Regions from separate parts of the Ensifer sp. 2TAB8 genome, predicted to be linked through region 2. Evidence: riboswitches for the same ligand, from Rfam matches in the RefSeq annotation. Region 2 holds a riboswitch; the other holds the start of a gene.
The links. A riboswitch is a leader RNA that binds a small molecule or an ion and turns the genes downstream of it on or off. The one in region 2 is predicted to bind thiamine pyrophosphate.

Region 1 (4,195 bases), on a different contig from region 2:
ATGGGAGGCGCCAAGGCTCAGGCTCCGGAAAGATCATAGGGGCGGGCAAGCACGATGGCGCGACCGCTCTTGAGAGTGAAGCGAAGGGGACCCTCCGCAACGTTGGAAACGGTTCGGGATGAGCCGAACGGCAGGGTGAAATCGTCGAGCGGATAGCGCGCATTGACGATCGAAAGGCCGGTAAGTTCGGTCAGACCTAGCACCGAGAAGAGGCAACCCTTCGGCAGGTCGAGCTCGAGCGGACCGGCAAGCAGCGGATAGGCCTCTTCCTCGCCCGAGGTCATCAGCACCGGAAGCCCACGCTCGGCAAGGGCGACAGCATGCAGCAGATGCATGAAGGCGTGGTCGCTGCGGGTGCCGCCGAGCGCGCCCGCGAAAATCAGCCGATCGGCGCCGCGCGATAGCGCTGCCTCAACCGCGATCTCGCCATCCGTCGCCGCCTTTGCCGCCGGATAGGGCTCGCGTGGAACGGAGGCGAACTCGGAAAGCAACGCGTCTTCGGTCGAATCGAAATCGCCGACCCAGACATCGGGTACGACGCCGAGCAAACGGGCATGGCGCATGCCGCCGTCAGCTGCAACGAAGCGGCTTCCGCTCAGCTGTCGTGTCAGCCGGTCGGTCAGCGAAAGGGCGCCGCCAAGCAGAATGGTGAAGGTCGATCGAGCCATGGCAAAGCCCATAGCGCAAAGGACCGCGGAAGGAAAACGAAGAAAACCGTTGGACGACCGGTTCTCGAAATTTTGCTGAAGCCGTCAGTGCCCTTCCGGCACCGGATCTGGAAACAGCATGCCGGCATAGATGCCCGGGGTCGAATCCGGAATCTCGAACGCACCGGCTACCCGCTCGTAGAACTTCGCCGGTCCGACGCCGCCGATGACTGCATAGCCATAGCCGGCCTCGCGCATCGCCGTCAGGCTGGCGATCAGCAGCGCCTCGCCAATCCCCTGGCCGCGCATGCCTTCATCGACGCCCGTCGGACCGAAGAAGCCGAGCGCGGTCACATCGTGGCAGGCAAAGCCGACGATCTTTTCCTCGTGCACCGCGACATGCATGCGCGTCGGGGTGGAAGAGAAGGCCGCTTCCGCCTCGCCCGCCCAGCCGGCACCAAAGGTCTTCTCGATCCAGGAGACGACCAGGCGGCGCTCCGGCGCCATGGCACGGCGAATGCTGATACCCGCTCCAAGCCTCGACTGAGGCTGAGACGGCAGGGCGTAAAGTCGAACGAGCATATCTGGCATGGCGTTTCCTCCTCGCTGCAGTGGTGTAGCGCAGTTGGCGGCTTACGCAAATACGAGCCAATGCCCCGCTCCAAGGCGCCACTTTCGGCTTCCCCCAAACATCGCTTGCCATGGAACCAGCGTGGCGGTAAATCTTTTGCCGCTCTAACGGGGTGCCTCCCGACCGCATAGCGGCCGGAGGCTGAGAGGCGTGCAACGCCAACCCGCGGAACCTGATCCGGCTCATACCGGCGGAGGGATTAGACGCGATCGGATCGATACGCCCTTTTCCCATGCAACAACGAACTTTGGGAGAGGTGCCTGCCATGTCCAATTCATCGCAACACAAACTGTTTAGCCGGCTAGCTCTGGCTGCTACCGCAAGTCTCGTCTTCGCCCACCATGCAACGGCAGCCGACAAAACGCTGACGGTCTATACCTATGAGAGCTTCATCACCGAATGGGGCCCGGGCGCCAAGGTGGCGGAAGCCTTCGAAAAGACCTGCGAGTGCAAGGTCAATTATGTCGGCGTCGCCGATGGTGTCGAATTGCTCACCCGCCTGAAGCTCGAAGGCGACGCCTCGAAGGCCGACATCGTGCTCGGCCTCGATACCAACCTCGTGGCGGAAGCCAAGGCGACCGGCTTCTTCGCGCCGCACGGCGTCGATGCCAAGGAGCTGAAGGTTCCGGGCGGCTTCTCCGACGATACCTTCCTTCCCTATGATTACGGCCACTTCGCCGTCGTCTACGATACCGAAACGTTGAAGACGCCACCGAAGAGTCTGAAGGAGCTCGTCGAAGGCGACCCGTCACAGAAGATCGTCATCGAGGACCCGCGCACCTCGACGCCGGGCCTCGGCCTGCTGCTCTGGGTCAAGGCCGTCTATGGCGACGAGGCCGGCGCTGCCTGGGCTAAGCTCAAGGACCGCGTTCTGACCGTCACTCCCGGCTGGTCGGAAGCGTACGGCCTCTTCACCAAGGGCGAAGCACCGATGGTGCTCTCCTACACCACCTCGCCGGCCTATCACATGGTCGCGGAAAACACCGAGCGCTACCAGGCGGCGGCCTTCTCCGAAGGCCACTACATCCAGATCGAAGTCGCCGGCATGACCAAGCATGCCATGGAGCCGGACCTGGCAAAACAGTTCCTAAGCTTCATGACCGGACCGGAGTTCCAGTCGATCATCCCGACGACCAACTGGATGATGCCGGTCGGCGTCACCAGCGAGCCGCTGCCGGATGCCTTCAACAAGCTGGTCAATCCGGAGAAGACCTTCCTGCTGCCGTCGGAAGAAGTCGCGAAGAACCGCAAGGCCTGGATCGACGAATGGCTTGCCGCCATGAGCAAGAACTGAGGCCGGATTGTTCGCACTGCGCGAAAACCGCATGACTGTTGTCGCCGGGGCGCTCTGCCTCGGCGCCTTCCTGCTCTTCGTCGGCCTGGCGATAGCAGCCTTGCTCGCCCAGACCGCCGGCACGAACGAAGGCAACCTGTTCGACGCCTATATCTGGCGCGTCACCCGCTTCACGCTGCTGCAGGCAACCCTCTCGACGCTGCTGTCGGTGCTGTTCGCCATTCCCGTGGCGCGGGCACTGGCGCGGCGGCCTCGGTTCTTCGGTCGCATCTGGCTGTTGCGGCTGATGGCGCTGCCGCTCGGCCTGCCCGTTCTCGTCGGCGCGCTCGGTCTGATCGAGATCTGGGGACGCCAGGGCTTCCTCAACTCCGGCCTGCGCTGGCTCGGCCTCGAGCAGCCGATCAGCATCTATGGCCTGTTCGGCATCCTGCTCGCGCATGTCTTCTTCAACATGCCGCTGGCAGCACGCCTGTTGCTGGCCGGGCTTGAACGCATTCCCGCCGAATACTGGCGTAGCGCCGCCAATCTCGGCATGCCGTCCCGCGCGCTTTTCCGGTTCATCGAATGGCCTGTCCTGCGTGGCTTGCTGCCGGGCGCGGCCGGCCTCGTCTTCATGCTCTGCGCCACCAGCTTCACGCTCGTGCTGACGCTTGGCGGCGGTCCCGCGGCCAGCACCATCGAGGTCGCGATCTATCAGGCCCTGCGCTTCGATTTCGACCCGCCGCGCGCGATCGCGCTATCCGGCCTGCAGATCGCCATGACCGGCGCCCTGCTGCTCATTCTTCGACGTCTGGCAACAGAGCCGGAAGAGGGCATGACCGGCGGTCGCACGGTTCGCCGCTTCGATGGCGCAAGGCCCGTCGCACGGCTTAACGATAGCGCCTGTATCATTCTCGCATTGCTCTTCCTCATTGCCCCGCTGATCGCGGTCGTCGTCTCGGGCCTGCAGGCCGATATCCTGAAGCTTGCGCGCGATCCGAACGTGCATCGGGCACTGGTGACGAGCGCTTCGATCGCGCTTGCCTCGGCGCTCGCCTCCGTCGCCATGGCAGCCGTGATGATCCGTGCTGCGGCCACGGTTACCGCCCCACGCCATACAGGCGCGTTGGCACGCGGCTTTGCCGGTACGATCGGCGCCAGCACCTCGCTGATCCTGCTGGTGCCGCCAGTTGTGCTCGGCGCCGGCTGGTTCCTGCTCCTCCGCCCCTTCGGCGATGTCGCGCGCTTTGCGCCTGTCATCGTCGTGGCGATCAATGCCCTGATGGCCCTTCCCTTCGTCCACCGGATTCTCGCGCCGGCCATGGCCACGCACGCGGCGCGCTCCGAACGGCTGACCGCAAGCCTTGGCATCCGCGGCTTTCATCGCCTGCGATGGATCGATCTTCCCGTCCTTCGCAAACCATTGCTGATGGCGCTCTCCTTTGCCATGGCGCTATCGCTCGGCGATCTCGGCGCGGTGGCCCTCTTCGGCTCCCAGGACATGGTGACGCTTCCCTGGCTGCTCTATAGCCGCATGGGCAGCTACCGCACCGCCGATGCGGCCGGCCTCGCCCTCTTCCTCGGGCTTCTCTGCCTGATCTTCACCATTCTCGGTACGGCAAATGACAGCCGGCGGGAAGGACG
Region 2 (4,195 bases):
GCCGCTACCATCGCCGGAGCCCCAATCGCCGCCACCCCCATCGCCGCCACCCTCGGTGCCGCCGCTCCCGATGTTTTCGCCGCCTTGGTCGCTGCCGCCCGGAGCACCTTCGCCATTCCCGCCGCCGACATCGGCGTCGTCCGCATGGGCGGCGGAAATCCAGGAAAAGCCCGCGGCAAAACGCCCGTCGCGCGGGAGGCCACCGGCGAGTGCAAGGGCTCCCATCGCCAGAGCCGTCAGTCTCAGCAGGCGTGACCTCAAGTCTTTACTCCTTGTGCGAACGGCGTACTTGCGCCGTTTTGCAAGACCTTCTGCGCGGCAGAGACGGCAATTCATTGCGAATGAATTTCGCCGACAGCGACTTTCGCGTGAATCTTGCATACCGCTCAATCGACGCAGGGACAAGTTATTCGGGTGACGGGTGAAGTGGTGCGCAAGGTGCGGGGCCCATGGCGGCGACCACAACGCGCAGATGGTCGCCAGCCCCACAGTGGCGATCTTCCTAGCCCGCCGTGAAGGCGTCGGCCACAATCTGCGCGAACATATGGAGCCGCATGACCTTTGCCGATGCCAGCGTGCTGCTCGATGGGATCGAGCGGAAGGTGCACGCTCGCCCCTCCCGAGCATGACGGCGAAGGAGTCCGTTGGCGGTCTCCGCTTCCGCCTCTGGGGCGCTGGACGGAAGTCCTGCGCGAACTGAAGGGGCTGTGACTGGCCCCTTCAGCGTGTCTTTGCGTCTACTCGGCCGCGCCAGCCGCCTCTTCTACCGGCATGTAGAGGTCGCCGCCTTCGCGGTATTTCGCCGCCATTGCCTCCAGCCCTTCCTTCTGCGCCTCGGCCCGGATGTCGTGCGAGATCCGCATGGAGCAGAATTTCGGGCCGCACATCGAGCAGAAATGCGCGACCTTGTGCGCCTCCTTCGGCAGGGTCTCGTCGTGGAAGTTGCGGGCCGTCTCCGGGTCGAGCGAGAGGTTGAACTGGTCCTCCCAGCGGAACTCGAAGCGGGCGCGCGAGAGCGCGTCGTCGCGCACCTGAGCGGCCGGATGGCCCTTGGCGAGGTCGGCGGCGTGGGCGGCGATCTTGTAGGTAATGACACCCACCTTGACGTCATTGCGGTCGGGCAGGCCGAGATGCTCCTTCGGCGTGACGTAGCAGAGCATGGCGGTGCCGAACCAGCCAATCATGGCCGCGCCGATGCCCGAGGTGATGTGGTCGTAGCCCGGTGCGATGTCCGTCGTCAGCGGTCCGAGCGTGTAGAACGGCGCTTCGCCGCAAACGGTGAGCTGCTTGTCCATGTTCTCCTTGATCTTGTGCATCGGCACGTGACCGGGGCCCTCGATCATCACCTGACAATCCTTGGCCCAGGCGATCTTTGTGAGTTCGCCCAGCGTTTCGAGTTCGGCGAATTGCGCGGCGTCGTTGGCGTCGGCGATCGAGCCCGGGCGCAGGCCGTCGCCGAGCGAGAAGGAGACGTCATAGGCGCGGCAGATGTCGCAGATCTCCTCGAAATGCTCGTAGAGGAAGCTTTCGCGGTGGTGGTGCAGACACCACTTGGCCATGATCGAGCCGCCGCGCGAAACGATGCCGGTGACGCGATCGACGGTGAGCGGGATGTAATGCAGGCGGACGCCGGCATGGATGGTGAAGTAGTCGACGCCCTGTTCGGCCTGCTCGATCAATGTGTCGCGATAGACTTCCCAGGTGAGGTCCTCGGCAATGCCGTTGACCTTTTCCAGAGCCTGGTAAAGTGGCACGGTGCCGATCGGAACCGGTGAATTCCGGATGATCCATTCGCGGATGTTGTGGATGTTGCGGCCGGTCGAGAGGTCCATGACCGTGTCGGCGCCCCAGCGGGTTGCCCAGACCATCTTCTCGACCTCTTCGGCCATAGACGAGGTGACGGCGGAGTTGCCGATATTGGCATTGATTTTCACCAGGAAGTTCCGTCCGATGATCATCGGTTCGGATTCCGGGTGGTTGATGTTGGCGGGCAGGATCGCCCGGCCGCTGGCAATTTCCTGGCGAACGAATTCCGGCGTTACATGGTCGGGGATGTGGGCGCCGAAGCTCTCGCCGTCGCGGACCTTCGCCCGCGCCGCCTCGCGGCCGAGATTTTCGCGGATGGCGACGAACTCCATTTCGGGCGTGATGATGCCGGCGCGGGCATAGGCAAGCTGGGTCACTGCGCGGCCAGCCGTTGCCTTCAGCGGTGCGTGCTGGAACGGGAAGGTCGGCGTCAGCCGGTCTCCGCTCACAAAGCCGTTGTCCTCCGGGCGGACGGTGCGTCCCTCATAGGTTTCCACATCGCCGCGGTCGACGATCCAGTTGCGGCGGAGCCGCGGCAGACCGTCCTCGATGCGGATCTCGGCGTCGTCGGCTGTGTAGTCGCCGGAGGAATCATAGACCGTGACCGGCGGCTCGCCCGAGGTCGGGTGCAGCGCGATCTCGCGCATCGGTACGCGGATATCCGGGTGAAGGATGCCCGGCTTGTGGATCTTGCGGGAGGCGGGAAGCGGGCCTTGCGTGACCGAGAGGGGAGTAGGTTTGGTGGCAATATTCATGACGAGGCTCCAAGTTGCGATTGGAGACCCAGTTCTGATGCCGGAAAGATGAAAGACGCTCCGCCAGATGCTGGACGCACGGAATCCTGGCTTCGATATCTGCACCGTCCCTACGCCAGTATGAACTGGATCAGGTTCAACGGGTCACTGCGCTATAGCCGGCAAGCCGACCATCCAGCAGAATCTCAGCCCCTTGCGGGACCCCCCTGGTGAATGCCTAGATCATAGCCATTGATCGGCCCGGGACGTCAAGCGCGAATTCGCCTGTCGATGAAGATGCACCTAATACGTGTATTTGCGGAAGTGAGTTTGGCGCTAGCGGTCGGCCTTATCCGGTGCCGACCGCTCAGCGTAGTCGGCGCGGTTGATACCATGGCGCTGGAGCTTGTCGTAGAAGGTCTTGCGCGGAATTCCGAGCGCTTCGATCGTCGCCTTGACGTCGCCACGCTGGGCGCGCAGCGCCTCCTTCAGGATTTCCGCCTCATAGCGTTCGAGCCGTTCGGGTAGCGCAAATCCCGGCTGTCCGGCAGGCGCAATCGCTTGTCCGAGTGGGCCTTCGACACCAAGCGCCACCCGTTCGGCAAAGTGCGAGAGTTCGCGCACATTGCCGGGCCAGGCATGGGTCATCAGGTGCTGTTGCGCAGCCGGCGAGATCATGGGTACGTCGCGCCTGAAGCGCTCGGCTGCCCGGGTCAGGAAGTGCGAGAACAGCAGCGGGATATCGTCGCGGCGTTCGCGCAGAGGCGGGATCGATAGCGTCACGACATTCAATCTGAAGTAGAGATCTTCTCGGAAATCGCCGCGCTCAGCCGGATTGCCGAGATCGATCTTGGCAGCAGCGATGACGCGGATATCGACCGGTCGCACCTGGTTGGTGCCGAGTGGCGTGATCTCGCGCGCTTCCAAAACACGCAGCATCTTCACCTGCGTTGCCGGCGGCATCGCCTCGATCTCGTCGAGAAACAGCGTACCGCCGCTCGCATGTTCTATCCGGCCGATGCGCTTCTTCAAGGCGCCGGTAAAGGCGCCCTGTTCGTGGCCGAAGAGTTCGCTTTCGATTACCGTTTCCGGCAAGGCGCCGCAGTTGAGCGCCACGAAATTGCCGTTACGGCGCCGGCTCCAGTTGTGGAGCAGGGTCGCGACCACTTCCTTGCCGCTGCCGGTTTCGCCGGCGACCAGCACGTCCACATCGGTATCGGCGATGTGCCGAATCGTCTGGCGCAAGCGTTCCATGACAGGCGTCTGGCCGATCAGCGGCAGGCTGTCTCCGGCTGCCTCCGCGGCCCGTTTCAGCGCGCGGTTTTCCATGACGAGCTTTCGCTTTTCGAGTGCACGTCGCACGCTCTGCACCAGCCGGTCGGCGGCAAAGGGTTTTGGGATGAAGTCGTAGACGCCGTCCTGCAGGGCCTGCACCGCCATCGGAATATCGCCATGGCCGGTGACCAGGATTACGGGCAGGTCCGCGTCGACGGCCGCGATGCGCCGATAGAACGCCAAGCCGTCGATGCCCGGCATGCGGATATCGCTGACGACGATGCCGTCGAAATTTGCGTCGAGCGTCTCCAGCGCTTCGGCGGCGCTGGCAAACGAGGCGACGGTAAGGTTGGCGAGCTCCAGCGTCTGCGTCATCGCCT

Region 1: it holds a riboswitch for thiamine pyrophosphate, as region 2 does, so the genes downstream of both, thiB (thiamine ABC transporter substrate binding subunit) here and thiC (phosphomethylpyrimidine synthase ThiC) in region 2, are expected to answer to the same signal.

What each region holds. Positions count from the first base shown of each region.
Region 1 is NZ_JBFRGB010000003.1:79,060-83,254, reverse strand. Features, by position in the region: gene AB4Z53_RS08395 (ABC-F family ATP-binding cassette domain-containing protein) at 1-14, opposite strand, end outside; gene AB4Z53_RS08390 (thiamine diphosphokinase) at 18-668, opposite strand; gene AB4Z53_RS08385 (GNAT family N-acetyltransferase) at 753-1,238, opposite strand; TPP riboswitch at 1,377-1,494, shown strand; gene thiB (thiamine ABC transporter substrate binding subunit) at 1,544-2,572, shown strand; gene thiP (thiamine/thiamine pyrophosphate ABC transporter permease ThiP) at 2,580-4,195, shown strand, end outside.
Region 2 is NZ_JBFRGB010000005.1:138,612-142,806, reverse strand. Features, by position in the region: gene AB4Z53_RS11625 (hypothetical protein) at 1-255, shown strand, start outside; gene thiC (phosphomethylpyrimidine synthase ThiC) at 738-2,561, opposite strand; TPP riboswitch at 2,651-2,779, opposite strand; gene AB4Z53_RS11615 (sigma-54-dependent transcriptional regulator) at 2,877-4,195, opposite strand, start outside.